Regions from separate parts of the Clostridium septicum genome, predicted to be linked through region 3. Evidence: riboswitches for the same ligand, from Rfam matches in the RefSeq annotation. Region 3 holds a riboswitch; each other region holds the start of a gene.

Region 1 (3,299 bases), 280 kb from region 3:
TTTATAAAAGAGATAGACCCGATTTTAGAAAAGTGGCAAGGAAAATCTGTGAGAAAAGATGAAGCTTTTGAAATATCAGATGTTGATGAAGTTGAATACCTAGGAAGTTTTAAAAATGTATTACATAAAATAATAACTTCAAGGGAAGACTTTAATGTATATCTAGATTTAGAAAAGGACAGCTATAATTCACCAGAAACCCTTGCAGAAAATATTTCATGGGAAATATTTAAGAAGTATCCACAGGTAAATATTAAAAATATTTATAGGATAATAAGTAAATTTAGATTAGTAAAAAGCGAAGAGGAAATCCAAAGAATACAAAAAGCAATAGATATAACAATTGAGGGTGTAAAAAATCTTATGAAGATATGTACACCAGGAATGAAAGAATATGAATTAGAAGCATATTTTGATTTAACATGCAAAACTAAAGGGGTTAGGGATTTTGCTTTTAAAACTATTGCAGCTTCAGGTAAAAATGCAGCAGTACTTCATTATGTAGATAATAACTCAGAAATAAAGGATGGGCAATTAATACTATTTGATTTAGGTGCTCAATATAATTATTATAATGGGGATATATCAAGAACATTTCCTGTTAATGGTAAATTTACAGAGAGACAAAAAGATGTTTATAATTCAGTCTTAAGAGTTAATGAAAGGGTTATTAAATCAATGAAGCCAGGTGTTAGTTTTATTGAACTTAATAAACAAGCTAGAAAATGGATAGCAGAAGAGTGCATTAAACTTGGTTTAATAGAAAAAGAAGAAGAAGTATCAAAGTACTATTATCATAGTATAGGTCATAGTTTAGGAATGGATACACATGATATAGAACCTCCTAATAGAGATGTAATATTTGAGGCAGGAATGGTATATACAGTTGAACCAGGAATATATATAGAAGACGAATCTATAGGAATTAGAATCGAAGATGATGTATTAATAACGGAAGATGCTTGCGAAGTGTTAACTAAGGACATGATAAAAACTGTTGAAGATATAGAAGAATTTATGTTAAATAATAAAAATACACTACAGTTTTAATAAAAAAGACTTTATAACATTAGTAAGTAAATAAAAAATATTCAGATTTTTTACGGAATACTATTGCATTAAATAATTAATGCTTGTATAATCAAATCATAAGTGAATAACGGCAAGGGTAGAGGCGCAATATTTAATAGTACTATTGATGAGATAAGCACTATGACTCAATAGGAAAGGAAATATTGCCGAAGCATACAACTGATGCTTTAAAGTTGTATAGCTGGGGTTGCATAAAATATGTGTAACACTGTCACAAATAATGTTTGTGGTGAGCTATCATTTAAGGATGTTTTTAATATAGTAGTGAAAATATATTAGAGCCTTGAGTGAAAACTCAAGGCTCTTTTTTAATAGAAAATAAAAATATTTAATTAAGCTGCCCTTTAAGTATTCACAATAAGATATAAAAAGGGGGACTTAAATATGAAAAACAATAAAAATTTTAGAGTATTTTTAATGACTATATTGATGTTAATTATGTCAACATCAGTAGTCTTTGCGTCAGAAGTTGATGCAGTAACTAATAATGCAGAGCATTATGGAATTTTAACATTAATACCACCAATAGTAGCTATAATATTAGCTTTCCTAACAAAAAATGTAATAATATCATTGTTTATAGGTATTTTATCAGGGAGTTTTCTTATAAAATTGATAGATCATTCATTATTTAGTGCACTTATTCAATCTTTCTTAGATTTTGTATCAAGAGCGTTAAATTCATTAGCAGATCCATGGAATGCAGGTATTATACTTCAAGTTTTAGTTATAGGAGGTGTAATTCATTTAGTAGCTAAAATGGGGGGAGCTAAAGCTGTAGCAGAGGCTTTAGCAAGAAAAGCTAAAAATGCTAGAAGTACACAATTAGTAACATTGTTATTGGGGATTGCAGTATTTTTTGATGACTATGCAAACTCATTAATAGTTGGACCTATAATGAAGCCTGTAGCTGATAAAATGAGAATATCAAGAGAAAGATTGGCATTTATTATAGATGCTACGGCAGCACCTATTGCAGGACTTGCAATTATTTCTACATGGATAGGACTTGAGGTTGGTTTAATAAACGATGCTTTTACAAATGGAATTGGGCAACAAGTAGATGCCTTTGGGGTATTTCTGCAAACTATACCATATAGATTTTATAATATACTAATAATATTCTTTGTATTTATTACTTCATTCTTATTAAAAGATTTTGGTCCTATGTATAAGGCTGAGATTGAAGCAAGAAGAAGAGATTTAAAGGCAGAAAAAGAGGTAGCAGCAGATAATAATAAAATAGATAATTCAGAGTTAGAACCAAAGGAAGGGATTAAGCTTAGTATATGGAATGCTATAATTCCAATTGGAACCTTGATAATTACAGCATTAATTTGCTTCTATTTTAGTGGATATTCATCAATAATGGCTGGAGAAGATATAGCTCTTCAACAATTAATGGGTAATTCACCATTTTCATTATCAGCTATACAACAAGCTTTTAGTGCATCAGATGCATCAGTTGCCTTATTCCAATCAGCATTAGTTGCTAGTATAGTTACTATAATTATGGGAGTTTTAAAAGGGATATTTACTTTATCAGAAGCTATAGATACTTGGATAGATGGAATGAAGCCATTACTTATAACTGGAGTTATACTAATACTTGCTTGGTCATTAAGTTCAGTAATTAAAGAGTTAGGTACAGCAAAATATTTAGTATCATTATTATCAGGGACATTACCATATTTCCTATTACCAAGTTTAATATTTATTCTTGGAGCAGTAATATCATTTGCTACTGGAACAGCATATGGAACTATGGGGATATTAATGCCACTTGCTATTCCATTAGCATTTTCAATAAATACAGACATGGGATATGTAATAGTAAGTGCAAGTGCAGTGTTAACTGGAGCTATATTTGGTGACCACTGTTCGCCTATATCAGATACAACAATATTATCCTCTATGGGATCTGGGTGTAATCATATAGATCACGTTAAAACTCAAATGCCATATGCATTATTTGTTGCAGTTATTACAATAGTATTTGGGTATATACCGGCAGGATTCGGTTTAGCATGGTATATAGTTTTACCAATAGCTTTATTAGCAGTATATATAGGAGTTCAGATATTAGGAAAAAAAGTAGATTCTGTAACAAATAAACAATTATTATAAAAATTAGTTTTGAAAAGCTAGAATATTTATTCTAGCTTTTTTATTTTAATAGATAATTAATAGATAAAAATAGTTGAATA
Region 2 (3,299 bases), 200 kb from region 3:
ATTACCCTAATTATTGACCAATATAAATAGCTATATTTATTAAAATTTATTTAAGATATAGCTATCTTGTTTAATGTAATTATTATTATACTAAAAAAAATAGATACTATGTGTATCTATTTTACACATAGTATCTAGCAATATATCTTTTAAAGTTAAATTTCAGAATCTATTAAATCTTTATAGCTTTGTCTTTTTGATACTATTCTTCCTTCTCCGTCTTTTACAAATACTACTGCTGGTCTTAAATTTTTATTATAATTATTTGACATAGAAAAACCATAAGCTCCTGTTGACATTATTCCTAATATATCTCCACTATAAACAAAAGGAAGCTTAATATCCTTTATCAAAATATCTCCTGACTCACAGCATTTTCCTGCTATAGTTACTACTTCTTCATCTGATTCTGTTATTTTATTTGCTAAAACAGCTTCGTATTTAGCTTGATATAAGGCAGGTCTTATATTATCAGTCATACCTCCGTCTACAGCTACATACTTTCTTATCCCAGGAACTTCTTTTATTGAACCTATTGTATATAATGTAGTTCCTGCATTAGCAACTATTGATCTACCTGGTTCTATTGTTAAAATAGGTTTATCTAAATTTAATTCATTACATACTTTATCTACCCTATCTAATATTACCTTGCAGTATTCACTTGTTTTTTTAGGCTTATCCCCTTCTGAATAATATATTCCAAAGCCTCCACCTAAATCTAATTCTGAAATTATATGTCCTGTTTCTTGTCTTATATTATCTATAAATTTAAGCATTATTTCTGCTGCATCACCAAAAGGTTCTGTATCAAATATCTGAGATCCTATATGACAATGTAACCCAACTAATGCTATATTATCAAAGGCTAAAGCTGACTTTACAGCATTTAATATATTATCTCCAATAGGTGCAAAACCAAACTTTGAATCTATCTGACCCGTCTTTATATAATCATGTGTATGTGCTTCAATTCCTGGAGTTAATCTTAAATACACCTTTTGTATTTTTTTATATTTTTCTGCTATTTCATTTACCTTCTCTAACTCCCATAAGTTATCAATAATAAATCTTCCTGCTCCTAATTTAACTCCCATTTCTATTTCTTCTAATGTTTTATTGTTACCATGAAAATAAATATTATCTAATGGATACTCTGCTTTATATGCTGTATATAGTTCTCCACCTGATACTACATCTAAGTAAAGTCCTTCTTCATTTATTAATTTACACATTTCTACTGTTAAAAAAGCTTTTCCAGCATATGCTACCCTATTTCCATTTTCCTTACATTTAAAACTTTTAATATATTCTCTGCAATTATCCCTTATAAGTTTTTCATCTATTACATACAATGGCGTACCATAATTTTTAACTAACTCACTAGCTTTCATACCACCTATACATAATTCATTTTCTTTAATTTCCATTGCCCCAAATAATTTCATACTTTACCTCCATGTTTTAATAAAATAAAAAACCATCACTTCTTTAGTGATGGTAGATTTTCATAATATAAATGGTAGCTATTAAATTATGGTAGTAATTTCCTTTAATCTAATCATAATCTTGCAAACTAATGCCTTTTGTAGCTCTCCACTTACGTGACAGTGATGCATATATTTTATACATCCCCAGAAATAAATTCTTGCTTTTATTTATTTCTTCGGCTATTAACCCTTTCATTATGCTTCTTCGTTTGCCAACTCTTCATAATTACTATTATTAACAGCTCCTCTACCTAATAATCTTAATTCAACTATAAAAAACCTTAATTTATATATTCTCAATTAAATTATTAATTAATTAAACATATATAAAGTTCATTAATATTATTATACACATTTTATGAGATTATGCCATATATTTTTCAGAATTTTTTAAATTTACTTTTAATTTGATTTATCCTCTATATTTATCCATAAGATTACTCATTATATCTCCTGTAACTGGTGGAGTATATGTTATTGCATTTGCACCTGCCTCTATAGTTTCCATTATAGTTTCTTCTGTAGGTCCTCCTGTAGCTATTATTGGAAAATCCGGAAATTCAGCTCTTATCTCCCTAACTATCCTAGCTGTATTCTTTCCTCCTGATACATTAAGAATAGTAGCCCCTGATTCTATTCTTTCCCTTATATTTTCACACTCTGAAACTACTGTTACTATAACAGGTATATCTATAGTTTCTCTTATTTTCTTAACTATACTATTTGCTGTAGGTGCATTTACAACTACCCCCATTGCACCTTTAAATTCTGCATCTAATGCAAGGTTTACAACCCTCTTCCCTTGAGTTATTCCTCCACCAACTCCACAAAATATTGGTACATCGGCAGCCATAACTAAAGCTTGAGTTATAAGTGGCTGAGGAGTAAATGGATAAACAGCAATTATTGCATCTGCATTTGTGTTTCTTATTATTGCAACATCTGTAGTAAATAATAAAGATTTTATTCTTTTACCAAATATCTTTATGCCACTACATTCTCTAATACAAGTTGGAACTTCAATAACATGACTTCGTAAAGTACCTTTTATTTCTGGAACTAGTTTTACCTTTTTAACCCCCACTTTTTTTATTCCTCCTATTAATTTTTTATTATATATTCTCACATTTATCTTTTCGTTAATTTTTTATTTTATTATATTATACTCTTTTATATTTAAATTTAAAGGAGTAAAAATTTTTTTATTGTTTACACTATATTTTTGTGACTTTTACCTTAATTCTACTATATAATTATATTACGTAAACTTTAATTAATAATACATAGTTTCGAGGTGATTTTAGTAATGTCAATAAAGAAAAAACTTTATCCCCCCTATACTGTATTAATAATAATGTATGTTTTCTTTATTATTTTTGCTTTTGCAGTTAACTCTCCAAAAGAAATTTTATCTGGATTAAAAAATATTTTATTTACACCAGATATTTTAATAACAGATTACATTGAAATCGGTGGTATAGGGGCAACATTTGTAAATGCAGCGCTTACAAGCTTAGCTTCTATAGCAATTTTAGTTCTCATAGGTATAAAACCTAATGGTTCTACTATTATGGCTTTATATCTTATGACTGGATTCTCATTCTTCGGGAAAAATATACTAAATATTTGGCCAATTATGATTGGTGTTTATTTATTTTCTAAATATCAAAAGGAACCTTTCTTAAACTATACCCTTGTTGCTTTACTTGCAACTACTTTAGCTCCAACAGTGAGTCAATTAAGCTTTACAGGACATTTTTCTCAATTTGGTGGAATACTCCTTGGCTATGGCTTAGGAATTTTTACAGG
Region 3 (3,299 bases):
TCCTAACCATAAAATTAAGAATAAAGGGATGCCTATATATGATGAACAAATTCCCATCCAATCAATTCCTGATTCAGATATATAAGAAAGACCTTGTCCTAAAATTACAATAGTACATAATATTAATGCTATTATAGGTCCAAATGGGAAGAATTTTGATTTATAAGGTAATTTGTTTAAATCAAAATTTTGAGCTTTGCAAGCTTTTCTAAATCTATAATGACATAATGCTATTCCCATCCATGCTATAAATCCAGCTAATCCTGAAGCGGCTACAAGCCATACATAAACACTATCTTCAGCATAAATCCCTGTTAAGAAACAAGCTGATGCAATTATTGTAGTGGCTATAACGGAGTTTATAGGAACTCCATTAGAATTTACTTTGGCAAATAGTTTAGGAGCCATACCTTCCTTTGCCATTGAGTATAGCATTCTACTTGAGGCATACATCCCGGAATTTCCAGCAGATAATACTGAACTTAATATTACAGCATTCATAATTGATGCAGCTGCAGCTACACCAGCTTTTTCAAAAACAAGTGTAAATGCGCTTTCTTTAACTCCAACTTCTGAAAGTGGTATTAAAGCCCCAATAACTACTATAGTTCCTATATAAAAAAGTAATATTCTCCAAAATACACTATTTACAGCTTTAGGTATTGATTTTTCAGGATTTTCACTTTCACCTGCAGCAATACCAACTAGTTCAGTTCCTTGGAAAGAGAAACCAGCTAATAAAAATACTATGAAGATAGATTTAAATCCTCCAATGAATGGTCCACCATTTGATGTGAAGTTAGAAAATCCAACAGCATGTCCACCCATTATTCCAAAAATATTTAAAAATCCAATTATTAAAAATACTATAACTGTTATTACTTTTATACTAGCAAACCAAAATTCAGACTCGCCGTAAGCTTTTGTTGATAGTAAATTAAGTGTAACTATTATTGATAGTAATAAAACGCTCCAGATTATCCCTGGAACATTAGGAAACCAAAATTTCATTATTAAAGATGATGCTACAAGTTCAGCAGCAATTGTTATTGCCCAGTTAAACCAATAATTCCAACCAAGAGCAAATCCTACAGCAGGGTCTATAAACTCTGTAGCATATGTGCCAAATGAACCAGAGACAGGCATAAATGTTGCCATTTCTCCTAAACTACTAATTAAAAAATATACCATTATACCAATTAAAGCGTAAGCGACTAAGGCACCACCAGCCCCTGCTTTATGTATTGTATCTCCCATAGCAAGGAAGATTCCCGTACCTATAGAACCACCTATAGCAATCATGCTAAGATGTCTAGATTTAAGTCCTTTTTTTAATTCAACATTGCAACTATTTACTGAATCCATATCAAGTCCTCCATTAACTGTAAAATACATAAATGTTTAACTAAGATGAAGATTAACTTGATTGTAAAATAAAAAAATGCCCTAAGACTATACTCAGGGCATATAAAATACTATTCATATACGAAGAATGATAGCGCTCCACAAATGTGACAGTATTACATATATTCTATGCAACACCAGCATACGGTATTAAAGCATTACCCGTACACTTCGGCAAAAAATCCTTTCACATTACCTCACTGTGCTTAACTCAATAATGTTACTAATAATTTTTGCGCCTCTATCTCAGTTATTCATTTAATGTGATTATTATTAATCAATAAGAAGAAATAGTCAATTTTAATGTAAGTTGTTAAAAGTGAGTTTTAACATTTTAATCTAATATTATTATTAAAATACAAGCATTATCTTAAAATAGCTTGTAAATTTAATTTTAATAAATATATATTCATTTTAAAGATAATTTTATATTGTGTATAAACTATATTTATCGTTATAATAAATATATTATGTTAAAAAAATCCTTAGGAGAATTTATTTATGAAGGAAAGTAAAGGGATAAGTATAGATTTAGTAAAAGGAACATTTAGTGATTATATTATTAGAGATAAAAATAGCATAGTAGTAGGTAGATTTACCATTTTAGAGCTAGATAAGGATAATAAAAAATGCAATGTAAGACTTAAGTTTTACAGATATAATGATCCAGAATTATTAAGTGAAACAGTCAGTAATATATTAAGGGCGATATTTAAGGATTCAAGTATATATAAAGCTAATTTTATAGTAAACGAAAATGCGAATTTTAAAGTGTTTATAGATTTAGGATTTGTTTTAGAAGGGATATTTTCAGATAATCTTTTTGTAAATGGTCATTTTATGGATGAACTTAGCTTTGGTATAAATAGAAGTGATTATAATAATTCATTTGTAACATCCATAATTAGATTGAAAGGTGAAAATATAGAAATAAGAAATTTAACTCCGGAAAATGCTGAAGATTTACTGGATTATTATATAAGAAATAAAGAGCATTTAGATCCTTATGAACCAAGCAGAGATGATAGTTTTTATACATATGAAACCCAAAGGGATATATTAATAGAAAGTTATAGGCAGCTTATAAATGGAACTAGTTATGATTTAGGAATATATAAAGATGAAAAGTTAATAGGTAAAGCTAAACTATCAAACATTGTATATGGAATATTTAAAAGTGCTATTTTAGGATACTCTATAGATAGGGAATATCAAGGGAAAGGATATATGAAGGAAGCGGTGAGGCTTATTTTAGACTATTCTAAAAGTGAATTAGAGTTACATAGAATTGAAGCATCAGTTTTATTAGATAACAAAAGATCTAAAGCTGTACTTTTAGGATGTGGATTTAAAGAAATAGGTATAAATGAAAAATATTTATTTATAAATGGAAGTTGGAAAGACCACCTAACTTTATATAAGATTTTAGAAGATTAAGTTTAATATTAATCTATATGAAAAAACGCTACAAAAATTTTGTAGCGTTTTCTTTAAGCAATAAACCATAAAATTATATATTAAACTTCAAAGTCAACAACTGGAGTTTCACCAGCTACAACTTTTCCAGTAGCAACTGGAGTGATTGATTTAGCTGCATCTACATTAGTTATTAAAACTGGTGTAGCAAGAGATAATCCTTTGCTTGCTATGAAGTTAGTATCTATCTTCATTATAGGAGTACCAGCTTTAACTCTAGTTCCTTGTTCTACAAGTTGTTCAAAACCTTCTCCATTTAGAGATACAGTTTCTAAACCTATATGAACTAACAGTTCTAAACCATTATCTAAAGTCATTGCAAAAGCATGCTTTGTTTTGAAAACTAAAGTTAATTCTCCATCAGCAGGAGCAACAACAGTATCTCCCTCAGCTATTATACCTATTCCATCTCCAGCTAA

What was found. Region 3 has a riboswitch for lysine ahead of CP523_RS06950 (amino acid permease). Riboswitches for the same ligand answer to the same signal wherever they lie in the genome.
Region 1: linked by a shared signal. The riboswitch ahead of CP523_RS08275 (Na+/H+ antiporter NhaC family protein) and the one ahead of CP523_RS06950 (amino acid permease) in region 3 are both predicted to bind lysine.
Region 2: linked by a shared signal. The riboswitch ahead of lysA (diaminopimelate decarboxylase) and the one ahead of CP523_RS06950 (amino acid permease) in region 3 are both predicted to bind lysine.

What each region holds. Positions count from the first base shown of each region.
Region 1 is NZ_CP023671.1:1,865,392-1,868,690, forward strand. Features, by position in the region: gene CP523_RS08270 (aminopeptidase P family protein) at 1-1,050, shown strand, start outside; lysine riboswitch at 1,162-1,337, shown strand; gene CP523_RS08275 (Na+/H+ antiporter NhaC family protein) at 1,477-3,219, shown strand.
Region 2 is NZ_CP023671.1:1,384,946-1,388,244, forward strand. Features, by position in the region: gene lysA (diaminopimelate decarboxylase) at 156-1,448, opposite strand; lysine riboswitch at 1,582-1,748, opposite strand; gene CP523_RS06110 (beta/alpha barrel domain-containing protein) at 1,903-2,574, opposite strand; gene CP523_RS06115 (DUF1576 domain-containing protein) at 2,797-3,299, shown strand, end outside.
Region 3 is NZ_CP023671.1:1,584,394-1,587,692, reverse strand. Features, by position in the region: gene CP523_RS06950 (amino acid permease) at 1-1,365, opposite strand, end outside; lysine riboswitch at 1,489-1,656, opposite strand; gene CP523_RS06945 (GNAT family N-acetyltransferase) at 1,906-2,841, shown strand; gene CP523_RS06940 (PTS sugar transporter subunit IIA) at 2,922-3,299, opposite strand, start outside.